2 regions of the Streptomyces sp. NPDC094143 genome follow, and region 1 is predicted to be linked to the other one. Evidence: predicted binding sites of a transcription regulator. Region 1 holds the regulator's gene; the other holds the start of a gene.
The links. Region 1 encodes HspR, which represses chaperone genes until heat shock. Its sites were predicted from a motif close to TTGAGNNNNNNNNNCTCAA; they were not measured.

Region 2: lon (endopeptidase La) is a predicted target of HspR. The motif match lies at 3,245-3,263, and genes of this name have one in related genera.

The regions. Positions count from the first base shown of each region.
Region 1 is NZ_JBEOTZ010000008.1:23,026-30,666, forward strand. Features, by position in the region: gene dnaK (molecular chaperone DnaK) at 1-1,043, shown strand, start outside; gene grpE (nucleotide exchange factor GrpE) at 1,040-1,696, shown strand; gene dnaJ (molecular chaperone DnaJ) at 1,727-2,905, shown strand; gene ABTZ58_RS12950 (heat shock protein transcriptional repressor HspR) at 2,911-3,363, shown strand; gene ABTZ58_RS12955 (sugar ABC transporter substrate-binding protein) at 3,643-4,752, shown strand; gene ABTZ58_RS12960 (DUF418 domain-containing protein) at 4,745-5,959, opposite strand; gene ABTZ58_RS12965 (helix-turn-helix transcriptional regulator) at 6,199-7,242, shown strand; gene ABTZ58_RS12970 (helix-turn-helix transcriptional regulator) at 7,279-7,641, opposite strand, start outside.
Region 2 is NZ_JBEOTZ010000029.1:46,225-53,865, reverse strand. Features, by position in the region: gene ABTZ58_RS29890 (protein phosphatase 2C domain-containing protein) at 1-142, shown strand, start outside; gene ABTZ58_RS29885 (MarR family winged helix-turn-helix transcriptional regulator) at 159-638, opposite strand; gene lon (endopeptidase La) at 808-3,222, opposite strand; gene ABTZ58_RS29875 (GNAT family N-acetyltransferase) at 3,396-4,067, shown strand; gene ABTZ58_RS29870 (rhomboid-like protein) at 4,262-4,840, opposite strand; gene ABTZ58_RS29865 (spermidine synthase family protein) at 5,131-5,808, shown strand; gene ABTZ58_RS29860 (response regulator transcription factor) at 5,944-6,684, shown strand; gene ABTZ58_RS29855 (sensor histidine kinase) at 6,681-7,641, shown strand, end outside.

The DNA.
Region 1 (7,641 bases):
GCGCCCAGTTCCAGCAGCTGACCGCGGACCTGCTGGAGCGCTGCAAGACGCCGTTCCACAACGTCATCAAGGACGCCGGCATCTCCATCAGCGAGATCGACCACGTCGTCCTGGTCGGCGGCTCGACCCGCATGCCCGCCGTCGCCGAGCTCGTCAAGGAGCTGACCGGCGGCAAGGACGCCAACAAGGGCGTCAACCCGGACGAGGTCGTCGCCATCGGCGCCGCCCTGCAGGCCGGTGTCCTCAAGGGCGAGGTCAAGGACGTCCTGCTCCTCGACGTCACCCCGCTGTCCCTCGGCATCGAGACCAAGGGCGGCATCATGACCAAGCTCATCGAGCGGAACACGACGATCCCGACCAAGCGGTCCGAGATCTTCACCACCGCCGAGGACAACCAGCCGTCCGTGCAGATCCAGGTCTACCAGGGCGAGCGGGAGATCGCGGCGTACAACAAGAAGCTCGGGATGTTCGAGCTGACCGGTCTGCCCCCGGCGCCCCGCGGCGTCCCGCAGATCGAGGTGTCCTTCGACATCGACGCCAACGGCATCATGCACGTGACCGCCAAGGACCTGGGCACGGGCAAGGAGCAGAAGATGACCGTCACCGGCGGCTCCTCGCTGCCGAAGGACGAGGTCGACCGCATGCGCGAGGAGGCCGAGCGCTACGCGGAGGAGGACCACAAGCGCCGCGAGGCCGCCGAGACCCGCAACCAGGGCGAGCAGCTCGTCTACCAGACCGAGAAGTTCCTCAAGGACAACGAGGACAAGGTCCCCGGCGAGATCAAGACCGAGGTCGAGGAGGCCGTCGCCGAGCTGAAGGAGAAGCTCAAGGGCGAGGACACGGCCGAGATCCGCACCGCCACGGAGAAGGTCGCGGCCGTCTCCCAGAAGCTGGGTCAGGCCATGTACGCCGACGCCCAGGGTGCCCAGGCCGCCGGCGGTGCCTCCGCCGGAGCCGGCGCGGACGCCGGTGACGCCAAGGCCGACGACGACGTCGTCGACGCCGAGATCGTCGACGAGGACCGGAAGGACGGTGCCGCGTGACGGAGGAGACCCCGGGCTTCGACGAGCAGCAGCCCGACGTCCCTTCCGGCGCCACCTCCGACGACGCCGAGCCGAAGGCCGCCTCCTCCTCCCCGGAGGAGGAGGCGGCCCCGGCCGGGGACACGGGCCAGGACCCCGGTCTGGTGGCCCAGCTGGACCAGGTGCGCACCGCCCTCGGTGAGCGCACCGCGGACCTGCAGAGGCTCCAGGCCGAGTACCAGAACTACCGCCGCCGGGTCGAGCGCGACCGGATCGCGGTCAAGGAGATCGCCATCGCGAACCTCCTGACCGAGCTCCTGCCCGTGCTCGACGACATCGGCCGCGCACGCGAACACGGCGAACTGGTGGGCGGCTTCAAGTCCGTCGCCGAGTCGCTGGAGAGCACCGCGGCGAAGATGGGCCTGCAGCAGTTCGGCAAGGAGGGCGAGCCCTTCGACCCGACGATCCACGAAGCCCTGATGCACAGCTACGCGCCGGACGTCACCGAGACGACCTGCGTGGCGATTCTGCAGCCCGGGTACCGGATCGGCGAGCGCACCATCCGCCCCGCGCGGGTGGCGGTGGCCGAGCCCCAGCCGGGGGCACAGACGGTCAAGGCGGAGGAGTCCGCCGAAGCCGACGACAAGGAGAGCGGTGGCCCGGACGAGGGCTGACGTGGACGAAGGGAAGGAGGGGCGTCGAGGATGAGCACCAAGGACTTCATCGAGAAGGACTACTACAAGGTCCTCGGCGTCCCCAAGGACGCCACCGAGGCCGAGATCAAGAAGGCGTACCGGAAGCTCGCCCGCGAGTTCCACCCGGACGCCAACAAGGGAAACGTCAAGGCCGAGGAGCGCTTCAAGGAGATCTCCGAGGCCAACGACATCCTCGGTGACCCCAAGAAGCGCAAGGAGTACGACGAGGCGCGCGCCCTCTTCGGCAACGGCGGCTTCCGTCCGGGGCCCGGCGGCGCGGGCGGCTCCTTCAACTTCGACCTGGGCGACCTCTTCGGGGGCGGTCAGGGGGGCCAGGGCGCCGGCGGCTTCGGCGGCGGACTCGGTGACGTCTTCGGGGGCCTGTTCAACCGCGGCGGCGCCGGCCCGGGGACGCGTACGCAGCCCCGGCGCGGCCAGGACATCGAGTCCGAGGTGACGCTCAGCTTCACCGAGGCCATCGAGGGCGCGACCGTCCCGCTGCGGATGTCCTCGCAGTCGCCCTGCAAGGCCTGTTCGGGCACCGGCGACAAGAACGGCACGCCGCGCGTGTGCCCGACCTGCGTCGGCACCGGGCAGGTCGCCCGGGGCAGCGGCGGCGGCTTCTCCCTCACCGACCCCTGCCCGGACTGCAAGGGCCGCGGCCTGATCGCCGAGACCCCCTGCGACGTCTGCAAGGGCAGTGGCCGGGCCAAGTCCTCGCGGACCATGCAGGTGCGCATCCCGGCGGGCGTCAGCGACGGCCAGCGGATCCGGCTGCGCGGCAAGGGCGCGCCGGGCGAGCGCGGCGGCCCGGCGGGCGACCTGTACGTGGTCGTGCACGTCGACTCCCACCCGGTGTTCGGCCGCAAGGACGACAACCTCACCGTCACCGTCCCGGTCACCTTCACGGAGGCGGCCCTCGGCGGCGAGGTCCGGGTGCCGACGCTGGGCGGCCCGCCCGTCACGCTGAAGCTGCCCCCCGGCACGCCGAACGGCCGTACGATGCGCGCCCGGGGCAAGGGCGCGGTCCGCAAGGACGGCACCCGCGGCGACCTCCTGGTCACCGTCGAGGTGAGTGTCCCGAAGGACGTGACGGGGAAGGCTCGTGACGCACTCGAGGCGTATCGCGAGGCGACCGCGGGTGAGGATCCGCGGGCGGAGCTGTTCCAGGCCGCGAAGGGAGCATGAGTCAGATGGACGGTCGTCGACGCAACCCGTATGAACTGACCGAGGAGACCCCGGTCTACGTCATCTCGGTGGCGGCCCAGCTGTCCGGCCTGCACCCGCAGACCCTGCGCCAGTACGACCGTCTGGGCCTGGTGTCCCCGGACCGCACCGCCGGCCGGGGCCGCCGCTACTCGGCCCGCGACATCGAACTGCTCCGGCAGGTGCAGCAGTTGTCGCAGGACGAGGGCATCAACCTGGCCGGAATCAAGCGCATCATCGAACTGGAGAACCAGGTCGCGGCCCTCCAGTCCCGGGTGGCCGAGCTGGAGGACGCGCTCGACGGCGCCGCGGCGGCCATGCGCCAGCGCGAGGCGGCGGTGCACGCGTCGTACCGCCGGGACCTGGTGCCGTACCAGGAGGTCCAGCAGACCAGCGCGCTGGTGGTGTGGCGGCCGAAACGGCAGCAGCAGTCCGACTGACGCGGCAGCACCCGCGAAATCACGGGGAGGGACCGGGAGTTGACTCCCGGTCCCTTTCGCGTGCCTTGTGGCGTTTTCTCCGGCCTCCCGCCGATGCCCCTGTGGTGCAGGGCACTTGAAGATGATTCCGCAGAGTCTTCACAACTGCTGCGGAGCGTGGTGTTGCCATCTCGTTAAGTGGTTCCGCTTGACGCTGGGGGGCGCGTCCGCGTTGTCTTTTCAGACACATGGGCCGTAATGCTGTGCCCACGTCCGAATCACACGCGAAGTGAGCCCCGCATGCGTCGTCGTATCGCCATATCCGTGGCCGCCGCCACGATCTCCCTCCCGCTCGCCGGCTGCGGCGTGCTCAACGCGACCGGGAGCAGTGACGACGCGAGCCCGACCAAGGGCAACGACATCACCGTGGGCCTGCTGCTGCCGGAGAAGGCCAACACGCGCTACGAGAACTTCGACTACCCGATCATCAAGCGGAAGGTCGAGTCCCTCACCAACGACAAGGGCCGCGTCGAGTACGCCAACGCCGAGGCCAGCGCCGACAAGCAGGCCGCCCAGATGCAGCAGATGATCGACGACCGGGTCGACGTGATCCTGCTGGACGCGGTCGACTCGCACGCCATCGCGGACAGCGTGAAGAAGGCCAAGCAGGCCGGCATCCCGGTCATCGCCTACGACCGGCTGGCCGAGGGCCCGATCGAGGCGTACATCTCCTTCGACAACGAACTGGTCGGCGAGGTCCAGGGGCGCACCCTGCTGGAGGCCATCGGCGAGAACGCGAGCCTGTCCGACAAGATCGTCATGATGAACGGCTCGCCGACGGACCCCAACGCCAAGCAGTTCAAGGCCGGGGCGATGTCCGAACTCAACGGCAAGGTGACGATCGCGCAGTCCTTCGACACCAAGGACTGGAAGCCGGAGAACGCCCAGGCCAACATGGCCGGGGCGATCGCGAAGATCGGCAAGGACAACATCGCCGCCGTCTACTCGGCCAACGACGGCATGGCCGGCGGCATCGTCAAGGCCCTGCAGGCCGCGGGCGTGACCGACCTGCCGCCGATCACCGGCCAGGACGCGGAACTCGCGGCCGTGCAGCGGATCCTCGCCGGCGAGCAGTACATGAGCGTCTACAAGTCGTACCCGCAGGAGGCGGAGAGCGCCGCGGAGATGGCCGTCGCCAAGGTCCAGGGCCGCGACATCCAGTTCGCCGCCCTCACCCGCGACAAGGTCGACAGCCCCACCCACAAGGGCATCCCGGCCCAGCTCGTGCCGGTGGTCGCGCTGACCAAGAAGAACATCGCGGACACCGTCGTGGCCGACGACATCTACAAGGTGTCGGACATCTGCACGGCCAAGTACAAGGCGGCGTGCGAGGCGGCCGGCCTCAACTAGCCGGTTCCGGCGTCCGCGGGGCGCGGGGGCGTCCCGGGCGTCCCGGGCGTCCCGCCAGGGTGATCGCCCGGAGCAGCCACTCGGCGGGCCCGTGCCGGAAGCGCCGCAGCCACGCCGTGCTCAGGGCCAGCTGGAGCGCGTACACGGCGAGGGCGAGCAGCAGCACGGCGGCCGCTCCCAGGCGCCCGTACAGGGACAGGCCGTACGCCGTCGCCACCCACATGACGACCAGGGACTGCCCGAGGTAGTTCGTCAGCGCGAGGCGGCCCGCCGGGGCGAAGAGCCGCCGCACGCGGTCTCCCCGCGGGGAGTCCAGCAGGAGCAGCAGCAGGCACGCGTACGCGGCCGACAGGGCCGGCGCCGTCAGGGTGCCCACGCCGACGCCCAGGAGGTGCCAGCGGTCGTCCAGCGGCCCCTGGGCGGCGCAGGCGAAGAAGACCGCCCCCGGGACTCCGACGGCCAGTCCCGCGGCGGCGGTCCGCCGCAGCCGGGCGCGGCCCACCCCGCCGGGAGCGAGCAGGCGCCGCTTGCCCGCCGCCAGACCGAGGAAGAAGGCCGCGAGCACGCCCGGAGCCATGAGCAGCGCGGCGACGAGGGTGAGCGGCAGCCGGTCCAGGTTCTCCCGCACGACCGTGCCGGCGGTGCCGCGGTAGGCCGCCACGGCCTCGGCGATCGCCCCGTGCGGCACCGGCTCCTGCGCGTCCACCGCCGTGGTGAGCGCCCCCAGTGCGACGAGGAGGGCGCCGAACACGCCGTAGATCCAGGCGGCGGCCCTCACGGCCGTGGCCGGTGCGGTCCGCCGCGCCCACAACAGCACCAGGCCCAGCAGGCCGTAGGTCAGGAGGATGTCGCCGGTGTACAGCAGGACGGCGTGCGCCAGGCCGAGGAGCACCAGGCCCAGGGAACGGCGCAGGAAGCGCGCGGTGATGCTTGCGCCGTCCCGCTCGGCGGAGACGGCCTGCAGTGTGAAGCTGTAGCCGAACAGGAACGAGAACAGCAGGTAGAACTTGCTCGACGCCAGCGCCGTCACCAGCCAGACGGCCAGGTGGTCCACGGGCGCCGCGCCGGGGTCGCGGAACCCCTCCGCCTCCCAGGGGCTCATCATCTGCGCGCTGTTGACCACCAGGATGCCCAGCAGGGCGAAGCCCCGCAGCGTGTCGACGGCGGGCAGGCGCCGAAGGCCGGCCGCTTCCCCCGGGTCGTTCATCTCTCCCCCTCGCCGGGCGGACGGGCCCGTCCCGTGATCACAAAAGGTCGCACACCGGCCGCGGGCACGGCACCCCCCGCGTGCGGCGACCGCTCGGGTGGCAGCGAGCGGATTCACGGACCGACCGGCGCAAAAAGGAACTCGGGCCCGGGGGAGCCGTGTTGCGGAGCAGGTCCCGGCCGCGCATAGTTGCGCTGCGGAAGCTGCGGAAGACGGCGCGACCGGGGGTGGGATGGGCGATGGCCGGGCACGGGACGGAAGAGCATCCTCACGGTGCCGACCGACTGTGCGAGGCCGGGGATCGCGTGTATTCCCGGGCCGTACGGCGGGGCCGGGTCGCGCGCCGTGACGCGGAGCCGGTGCCCTGCCTGCTGGAGCTCGCCCTGCTGCACCCGGACCCGGACGACATGGACTGGCTGGTGCCGACCGCTCCGCAGGAGGTGATGACCCGGCTGCTGCGCGGGATGTACGACGAGGTCAGCGCGAGCCAGCGGCGGGTGGGCTCGGCCGTGGCCGCGTTCGAGTGGTACGCCGGGCTGGGCCGCCAGGTGCAGCCGGCCGCGGCGGCCGCGGAGGGCCCGGCGATCCGCGTCCTCGACGGACTCGCCCGGATCCAGGCCGCGATGGACGAGGCGACGCAGGCGTGCACGACCGAGGTGCTCACGGTGCAGCCGGGCGGCATCCGCCGCGAGGCGGAGCTGTCCGAGGGGCTGCACCGGGCGCTGGCGCTGCGGGGCCGCGGGGTGCGGATGCGGGATCTGTACACCCATGTCGCCCGGCACGGGCAGGGGTTGCTCACGTACCTGGAGCTGATGGGCGACGCGGTCGAGGCGCGCACGCTGGACGAGGTCATCGACCGGCTGATCCTGTTCGACCGGACGGTGGCGTTCATCCCCGCCAACGCCGACCGCACGATGGCGCTGGAGCTGCGCCATCCCGCGCTGATCGAGTACCTGGTCACGGTCTTCGAGCGACTGTGGCGCCTCGCGATCCCGTTGACGGCCCCGCTCCCCGACACGGGCATCGAGGGCATTTCCCACCGGGAGCAGTCGATCGCGGCGCTGCTCGCGGAGGGCCACCAGGACGCGGTGATCGCGGAGCGCCTGGGGATCAGCGTCCGTACCTGCCGGGCGCACATCGCGCGGCTGTCGGAGACGCTGGGGGCGGCGAGCCGTACGCAACTGGGCGTGCGCATCGCCCAGGCGGGCCTGGACGGACCCCCGCCCTCGGCGGCCGCCCGGCCGATCGGTGTTCCGGGTCGAGGATCGCGGACCGCCCGATGAGACACCCGAGTCGAGCCCGGCTGGGCTTCCCCCTGTTCAGTGGTCCTGCTGCAGGATCCCCGACTGGGCGATGAGATAGCCGAGCTGGGCCCGGCTGCCGCTGCCCAGGGCCGACGCCAGCTTGGCTATGTGGGCCCGGCAGGTGCGGACGTTCATGCCGAGGCGGCGGGCGATGGCCTCGTCCACGTGGCCCTCCACCAGGAGCTTGGCGATGGAGTGCTGGATCTGGGTGAGGCCGTCGGACGCCGCCTCGTAGGGCGCGCCGGTGCTCATGGGCACCGCACGGTCCCAGAGGTACTCGAAGACCTTGATGAGGTAGCGCACGAGCCCGGGGTGGCGCAGCTCCAGGGCGACCTGCTGGTCGTCGCGCGCGGGGATGAAGGCGACCGCCTCGTCGCA
Region 2 (7,641 bases), on a different contig from region 1:
CTGCTTCCAGGTCGTGCGCAAAGAGGGGCCGCAGGCGCTGGTGGACCGGGTGCGGACGCTGGAACGGGCGGATTCCGCCGCGACGTCGCTGGGCCGGAGCAAGCGGCACGACGACGCGACGGTGGTGTTCGCCGAGTTCTGAGAGGGCGGCCGCCCCTCTACTTCTCCATGCCCCGGTTGAGCTGGTGCAGCAGCCGGGCCAGTTCCGTGACCTCGCGGGTCTCCCAGTCGGCCAGGCGGCCGGCGTAACGGGCGCGGCGGGCCTCGCGGACCCGGCGGACCCGGTCCTGGCCCTCCTGCGTGAGAGCGACCAGCCAGGCGCGGCCGTCGGCGGGGTCGGGCTCGCGGGCGACCAGGCCGAGCTCCTCCAGGGCGCGCAGCTGGCGGGACATCGTCGCCTTGCCGACGCCGATGTACGCGGCGAGCTCGGTGGCCCGCTGCTTGCCGCACTCGTCCAGCCGGACGAGCAGCCCGTAGGCGGACGACTCCAGGTCGGGGTGGACCTCGCGGGCCATCTCGCCCTGGCTGGCCCGGGCCCGCCGCAGCAGGACGGTCAGTTCCCGCTCCAGCGCGAGGAAGGCGGGCCGGTCCACACCGCTTCCGGCCCGGTGTCCGTCGTCGTTGCCGCCCTCGTGCACGTCAGTCCCTGCCTGTTTCGTCGCTACTGGAATTGTCCTCCGGCCGCCGTCGGCGCCGCAGCCCGGCAAGTATTCCCAGGTCAGGGCGTCCGTGTCCACAGGCCCACCACACGGTGAAGGCCCGGGCCCCCGCACGGGAACCCGGGCCTTCCTCAACCGGCCGCGTCCGTCACGCCGCGACCGGAACCTCCGGCGCCGCGCTGTTCGTCGCGGGCGCGAGCGCCAGTTCCAGGACCTGGCGGACGTCGGTGACGGCGCGGACGTCGAGCTTGTCCAGCACCTCCGCCGGGACGTCGTCCAGGTCGGGCTCGTTGCGCTTGGGGATGATCACCGTGGTGACGCCCGCCCGGTGCGCCGCGAGCAGCTTCTGCTTCACGCCGCCGATCGGCAGCACCCGCCCGGTCAGCGAGACCTCGCCGGTCATCGCCACGTCCGTGCGGACCAGCCGTCCGGACAGCAGGGACGCCAGGGCCGTGGTCATCGTGATGCCGGCGCTCGGGCCGTCCTTGGGAACCGCGCCCGCCGGGAAGTGGATGTGCACGCCCCGGTCCTTCAGATCACCCACCGGCAGTTCCAGCTCGGCGCCGTGGGAGCGCAGGAAGCTCAGCGCGATCTGCGCGGACTCCTTCATCACGTCGCCCAGCTGACCGGTCAGGGTCAGTCCGGCCGCGCCGGTCTCCGGGTCGGCCAGGGACGCCTCGACGTAGAGCACGTCACCGCCCGCTCCGGTCACCGCGAGTCCGGTGGCCACGCCCGGCACGGCCGTCCGGCGCTCGGCCGGGTCCTGGGCGGACTCGGGCACGTGGTGCGGCCGGCCGATCAGGTCCCGCAGGTGCGCCTCGGTGACGGTGAAGGGCAGCTCTCGCTCGCCCAGTTCGTGCTGGGCCGCGACCTTGCGCAGCAGCCGCGCGATGGACCGCTCCAGGGTCCGCACGCCCGCCTCGCGCGTGTACTCGCCGGCGAGCTTGCGCAGCGCGCTCTCGTCGATCGTCACCTCGTCCTTGTCGAGCCCGGCCCGCTCCAGCTGGCGCGGGAGCAGGTGGTCCCGGGCGATGACGATCTTCTCGTCCTCGGTGTAACCGTCCAGGCGGACGATCTCCATGCGGTCGGCCAAGGCCTCCGGGATCGCCTCCAGGACGTTGGCGGTGGCGAGGAAGACCACGTCCGAGAGGTCGAGCTCGACCTCCAGGTAGTGGTCGCGGAAGGTGTGGTTCTGCGCCGGGTCGAGCACTTCGAGCAGGGCGGCGGCCGGGTCGCCCCGGAAGTCCGAGCCGACCTTGTCGATCTCGTCGAGCAGCACGACCGGGTTCATCGAACCGGCCTCCTTGACGGCCCGGACGATCCGGCCGGGCAGGGCACCGACGTAGGTGCGCCGGTGGCCGCGGATCTCGGCCTCGTCGCGGACGCCGCCGAGGGCGACGCGGACGAACTTGCGGCCCATCGCGTGGGCGACGGACTCGCCGAGGGAGGTCTTGCCGACGCCGGGCGGGCCGACCAGCGCGAGCACGGCACCGCCGCGCCGGCCGCCGACCACGCCCAGTCCCCGGTCGTTGCGCCGCTTGCGCACCGCCAGGTACTCGGTGATGCGCTCCTTGACGTCCTCGAGACCGGCGTGCTCGGCGTCCAGGACCGCCTTGGCGCCCTGGATGTCGTAGGCGTCCTCGGTGCGCTCGTTCCACGGCATCTCCAGGACCGTGTCGAGCCAGGTGCGGATCCACGAGCCCTCGGGCGACTGGTCGGAGGAGCGCTCCAGCTTGTCGACCTCCTTCAGGGCGGCCTCGCGGACCTTCTCGGGCAGGTCGGCGGCCTCCACCCGGGCGCGGTAGTCGTCGGACTCCTCGCCCTCCTGCTCGCCGTTGAGCTCGCGCAGCTCCTTGCGGACCGCTTCGAGCTGGCGGCGCAGCAGGAACTCGCGCTGCTGCTTGTCGACGCCCTCCTGGACGTCCTTGGCGATGGTCTCGGCCACGTCCTGCTCGGCGAGGTGGTCGCGCAACTGCTGCGTGGCGAGCTTGAGCCGGGCCACCGGGTCGGTGGTCTCCAGCAGTTCGACCTTCTGGTCGGTGGTCAGGAACGGCGAGTAGCCGGAGTTGTCGGCGAGCGCCGAGACGTCGTCGATGGCCTGGACCCGGTCGACCACCTGCCAGGCGCCGCGCTTGCGCAGCCAGGCGGTGGCGAGGGCCTTGTACTCCTTGACCAGCTCGGCGACCTGCCCGGGCAGCGGCTCCGGCACGGTCTCGTCGACGCTGGTGCCCTCGACCCACAGGGCCGCGCCGGGGCCCGTGGTCCCCGCACCGATCCTCACCCGCCCCCGGCCGCGGATCAGCGCGCCCGGATCGCCGTCGGCCAGCCGGCCGACCTGCTCGACGGTGCCGAGGACACCGGTGTTCGCGTACGTCCCGTCGATGCGCGGCACCAGGAGTACCCGGGGCTTTCCGGGCGTTGTCCGAGCGGCGGCCTGTGCGGCCTCCACCGCGGCACGGACCTCGGAGTCGCTCAGATCCAGCGGGACCACCATCCCGGGCAGCACGACTTCGCCGTCGAGCGGCAGCACGGGCAGGGTGAGCGGTGTGGACGTCGAAGCCATGATCTCCCCTTCGGCAGTCAAGTTGAGCTATGCCGACTCAATGCTTGGGGACGGCCGGTTGTTCCCCGACTCGTGTTCGCTGTCAGCGATCACCGCTGACGCGACGGCGAAGGGGCCGCATAGGGTCACCCCAGTAATAGGCGAAGGCGGAGTTCGTGGATTACAGGAGCGGCGTGGACGAGACCGTGCGGGCGTGGGTGGACGGGTGGGTCGTGTCACGCGGGGCGGCGCCGCCCGTGGCCGAGCCGTGGGGCTGGACGATCGACGTGGGGCTGTACGGGCACGCCACCCGGCACGTGTTCGGCACCACGGGTGAGGGCCTCGACGAGACCACCGTCCGCAAGGTGGCCGGCGCGGTGACCGGCGACGGCGTGTGGCTGAAGGCCTTCCGGGATCCGGCGGTGGTCGCCGGCTGGCTGGGCGACGACTGGTGGATCGACCCCGAGCCCGGCTGCCTCATGACGATCCCGCTGACGGCGGGGGAACCTCCGGACGTCCCCGCCGGCCACCGGCTGCGCACATGGTCGCGGGGCGGGGTGACGCGCGTGATGCTGGCCGCCCCGGACGGTTCCCTGGCGGCACGCGGGCAGATCACCCCCACCGGCGACACCGCCGTCGCCGACCGGATCGAGACCGCCCCGGAACATCGCCGCAAGGGACTGGGCAGCTTCGTCATGCGGACCCTGCAGAGCGCCGCCGCCCGGCAGGGAGCACGGACCGGTGTCCTGGCCGGCACACCCGCGGGGCGAGGCCTGTACGAGGCTCTGGGCTGGGAGATGAGGGCCTGGCTGACCAGCGCTCGACACGATTCCTCGGGGTCGGCGCGGGCCGAGCGGCCCGCCTGAGGCCACCTGCCCGGGCAGCCCCGCCCTCAGCGACTGCCCCGGGGCCGGGCGGGCCAGGCGCCACCGCCGCACCAGCGGCCAGGTCGCGACGCCGATGGTCAGGGCGATCGGATGCCCCCAGTTCGTCAGTGGGTCGGTGAAGGCGAGCAGGTCACGCAGGGGCACCTGTCCGGCTCCTCCCTCCACCGCCTCGACTACGGCGTCGACCTTCGGCGTCGCCGCCGCCACCGGCGCCCTGGCCGGTCTGCTCCCGCCCTGGCTGCGCCTGCCCCCGCCGGCCGCCTTCGGCGGAACGCTCCGGCCAGCACCGCGAGGCCCACCGGGACCTCGGTCGCCAGGGTGGCGAGGACGTGCCCGAGCAGGAAGACCCCGGCCGTGCGCAGCCCGCCGATCCGCCGTTCCAGCGCGGTCAGCACCAGCACGAACCCGATCGCGAACGGCGGGACCAGCCCGCCCGCGACCCACAGCGCGCTGCCGACCAGGACCCGTTCCGGCGCGCGCACCAGGTGCGCCACGTCCGTGCTGGAGCCCTGGAGCAGGGCGTGCACCACGGCGGGGTCGGCGTGCGCGCGGATCAGTGAGGTGGCGCAGAGCAGGACCGCGTACCCGAAGGTGAACGGCGTTGCGGCGGGCGTGGGCAGCAGCCGCCAGGGACGCGGCACCCGGCGCCGGGACGCGGCCGCGGGGCGCGACTTCAGCCGGCCCCGATGCGCCGTGCCGTACGGGCCGCGCCGCCCCGGCACGCCGTCCAGCAGCGGCACACCCCTCGGCACAGGCACCCCTCGGCACAGGCACCCCCCGGCAGCGGCACACCCTCCGGCAGCGGTCCGTCGGCCGGCGGCCCCGGCGCAGCGGCCGGCGCGGGTGGGGCCGTCCCGCCGGGCGGCGCGGCGCGTTCCACAGGGGACGCTCCTTCCGTCGGGTCCCAGCCTTCGCCCGCTCCCGCCCCGCTGTCTGTGACGGGCGCCACGCGCGGGCCGATGCACGGCGACCTCGTGGCTTCCCGCGGCGTCCCCCCGATAATCTTGCGCCCACGGTGACCCGGACCTGCCAGGATGAGCCGATGCCCACCTCATACGACACGCCTGACGTCCTGGACCGGCGCGACGGCCCGCACGGCGAGGTCGTGCTGCGGCGGCACGGTGACCGGCTGGAGATCATCGCCAACGGCTGTTTCCTGATGGACACCTCCGACGGCCGCTCGGAGCGGCGACTGGTCGACGCGGCCCTGGACGCCCTGCCCGGCCGGGAGCGCCCCGACGTACTCATCGGCGGACTCGGCGTCGGCTTCTCCCTGGCGCACGCCGCCGCAAACGCCCGCTGGGGCCGGATCGCGGTGGTGGAACGCGAGCACGCGATCGTCGAATGGCACCGCGCCGGCCCACTCTCCGCGATCTCCGCCGAGGCCCTCGCCGACCCCCGCACGGAAATCGTCGAAGCCGATCTCGTCGCCTACGTCAATGAGACATCCGACACGTACGACGCCCTGTGCCTCGACATAGACAACGGCCCCGACTGGACCGTGACGGAGGGCAACGCGCAGCTCTACGGCGAAGCCGGACTGGCGGGCTGCGCGCGGGTGTTGAGGCCCGGCGGGGTACTCGCCGTCTGGTCCGCCCAGCCCTCTCCGGAATTCGAAGAAACCTTGTGGAATGCCGGGTTCCAACAGGTGCGTACCGAAGAGATCCCGGTTGCCCGGGGCGTTCCCGACGTGGTGCACCTCGCCATCCGCCCTGGATAGCAAAGGCGTGCTGCCTGCCCGTACGCTGCTCCTCTGACGCCGATCATTCAAGCGTCAATCGCAACGATGCGCAGGCATAGCCAGTCAGAAGGAATCACCCCACTGATTCCGGAAAGCACACCCCAGGGGCGGGCGATGGAGCAGACACAGACCTCCCACAACGGTTCGGCGACGGCTACCCCGGGCGCGCAGCGCCGGGTGCTCGTCGTCGAGGACGACGCCACGATCGTCGACGCCATCGCGACCCGCCTGCGAGCCGAGGGATTCCTCGTGCAAACCGCGGGCGACGGTCCGGCCGCCGTCGACACCGCCGAGGCCTGGCAGCCGGACCTGCTGATCCTCGACATCATGCTGCCCGGCTTCGACGGTCTGGAGGTCTGCCGTCGCGTGCAGGCCGCCCGCCCGGTTCCGGTGCTGATGCTCACCGCGCGCGACGACGAGACCGACATGCTGGTCGGTCTCGGCGTCGGCGCCGACGACTACATGACCAAACCGTTCTCGATGCGGGAGCTGGCGGCGCGCGTGCACGTGCTGCTGCGTCGCGTGGAGCGGGCCGCGCTGGCCGCCGCGACTCCGCGCAGCGGCATCCTGCGCCTGGGCGAACTGGAGATCGACCACGCGCAGCGCCGGGTCCGGGTGCGCAGCGAGGACGTCCACCTCACGCCCACCGAGTTCGACCTGCTGGTGTGCCTCGCGAACACCCCCCGCGCGGTCCTCTCCCGTGAGCAGCTGCTCGCCGAGGTCTGGGACTGGGCGGACGCCTCCGGCACGCGCACGGTCGACAGCCACATCAAGGCGCTGCGCCGGAAGATCGGCGCCGAGCGGATCCGCACCGTGCACGGTGTGGGCTACGCCCTGGAGACCCCGACGCCATGAGCGGCGGGCCGGCTGCACGGAGGAACCCCGGGGAGCCGGAACCCTGGGGAAAGGTGAGCCCGTTCTCGATCAAGACCAAGCTGGGCGCGCTGGTCGTCATCTCGGTGCTGATCACCACAGGCCTGTCGGTGATCGCGGTGCACACGAAGACGGAGCTGCGCTTCATCACGGTCTTCTCGATGATCGCCACTTTGCTGATCACGCAGTTCGTGGCCCATTCGCTCACCGCGCCCCTGGACGAGATGACGGCCGTGGCACGTTCCATCTCGCAGGGCGACTACACCCGACGCACGCGGGAGAACCGCCGTGACGAGCTGGGCGACCTGGCCGTGACGATCAACGCCATGGCCGACGAGCTGGAGGCCCAGGACCGCCAGCGCAAGGAGCTGGTGGCGAACGTCTCGCACGAGCTGCGCACCCCCATCGCCGGGCTGCGCGCCGTGCTGGAGAACATCGTCGACGGTGTCACCCAGGCCGACCCGGAGACGATGCGCACGGCGCTGAAGCAGACCGAGCGCCTCGGCCGGCTGGTGGAGACGCTGCTGGACCTGTCCCGCCTGGACAACGGCGTCGTCCCGCTGAAGAAGCGGCGGTTCGAGGTGTGGCCGTACCTGTCGGGCGTGCTGAAGGAGGCCAACATGGTCGCCTCCGTGCGCGCGGGCATCGCCACCGGCTCGGGCAGTCACACCCGCACGGACGTGCACCTCCACCTCGACGTGCACCCGCCGGAGTTGACCGCGCACGCCGACCCCGAGCGCATCCACCAGGTCGTGGCCAATCTCATCGACAACGCGGTCAAGCACAGTCCGCCGCACGGCCGGGTGACGGTCAAGGCGCGGCGCGGCGCCCTGCCGGAGTCGCTGGAGCTGGAGGTCCTGGACGAGGGCCCCGGCATTCCGAAGTCCGAGTGGCACCGCGTCTTCGAGCGGTTCAACCGCGGCAGTGCCAAGCGGTCGC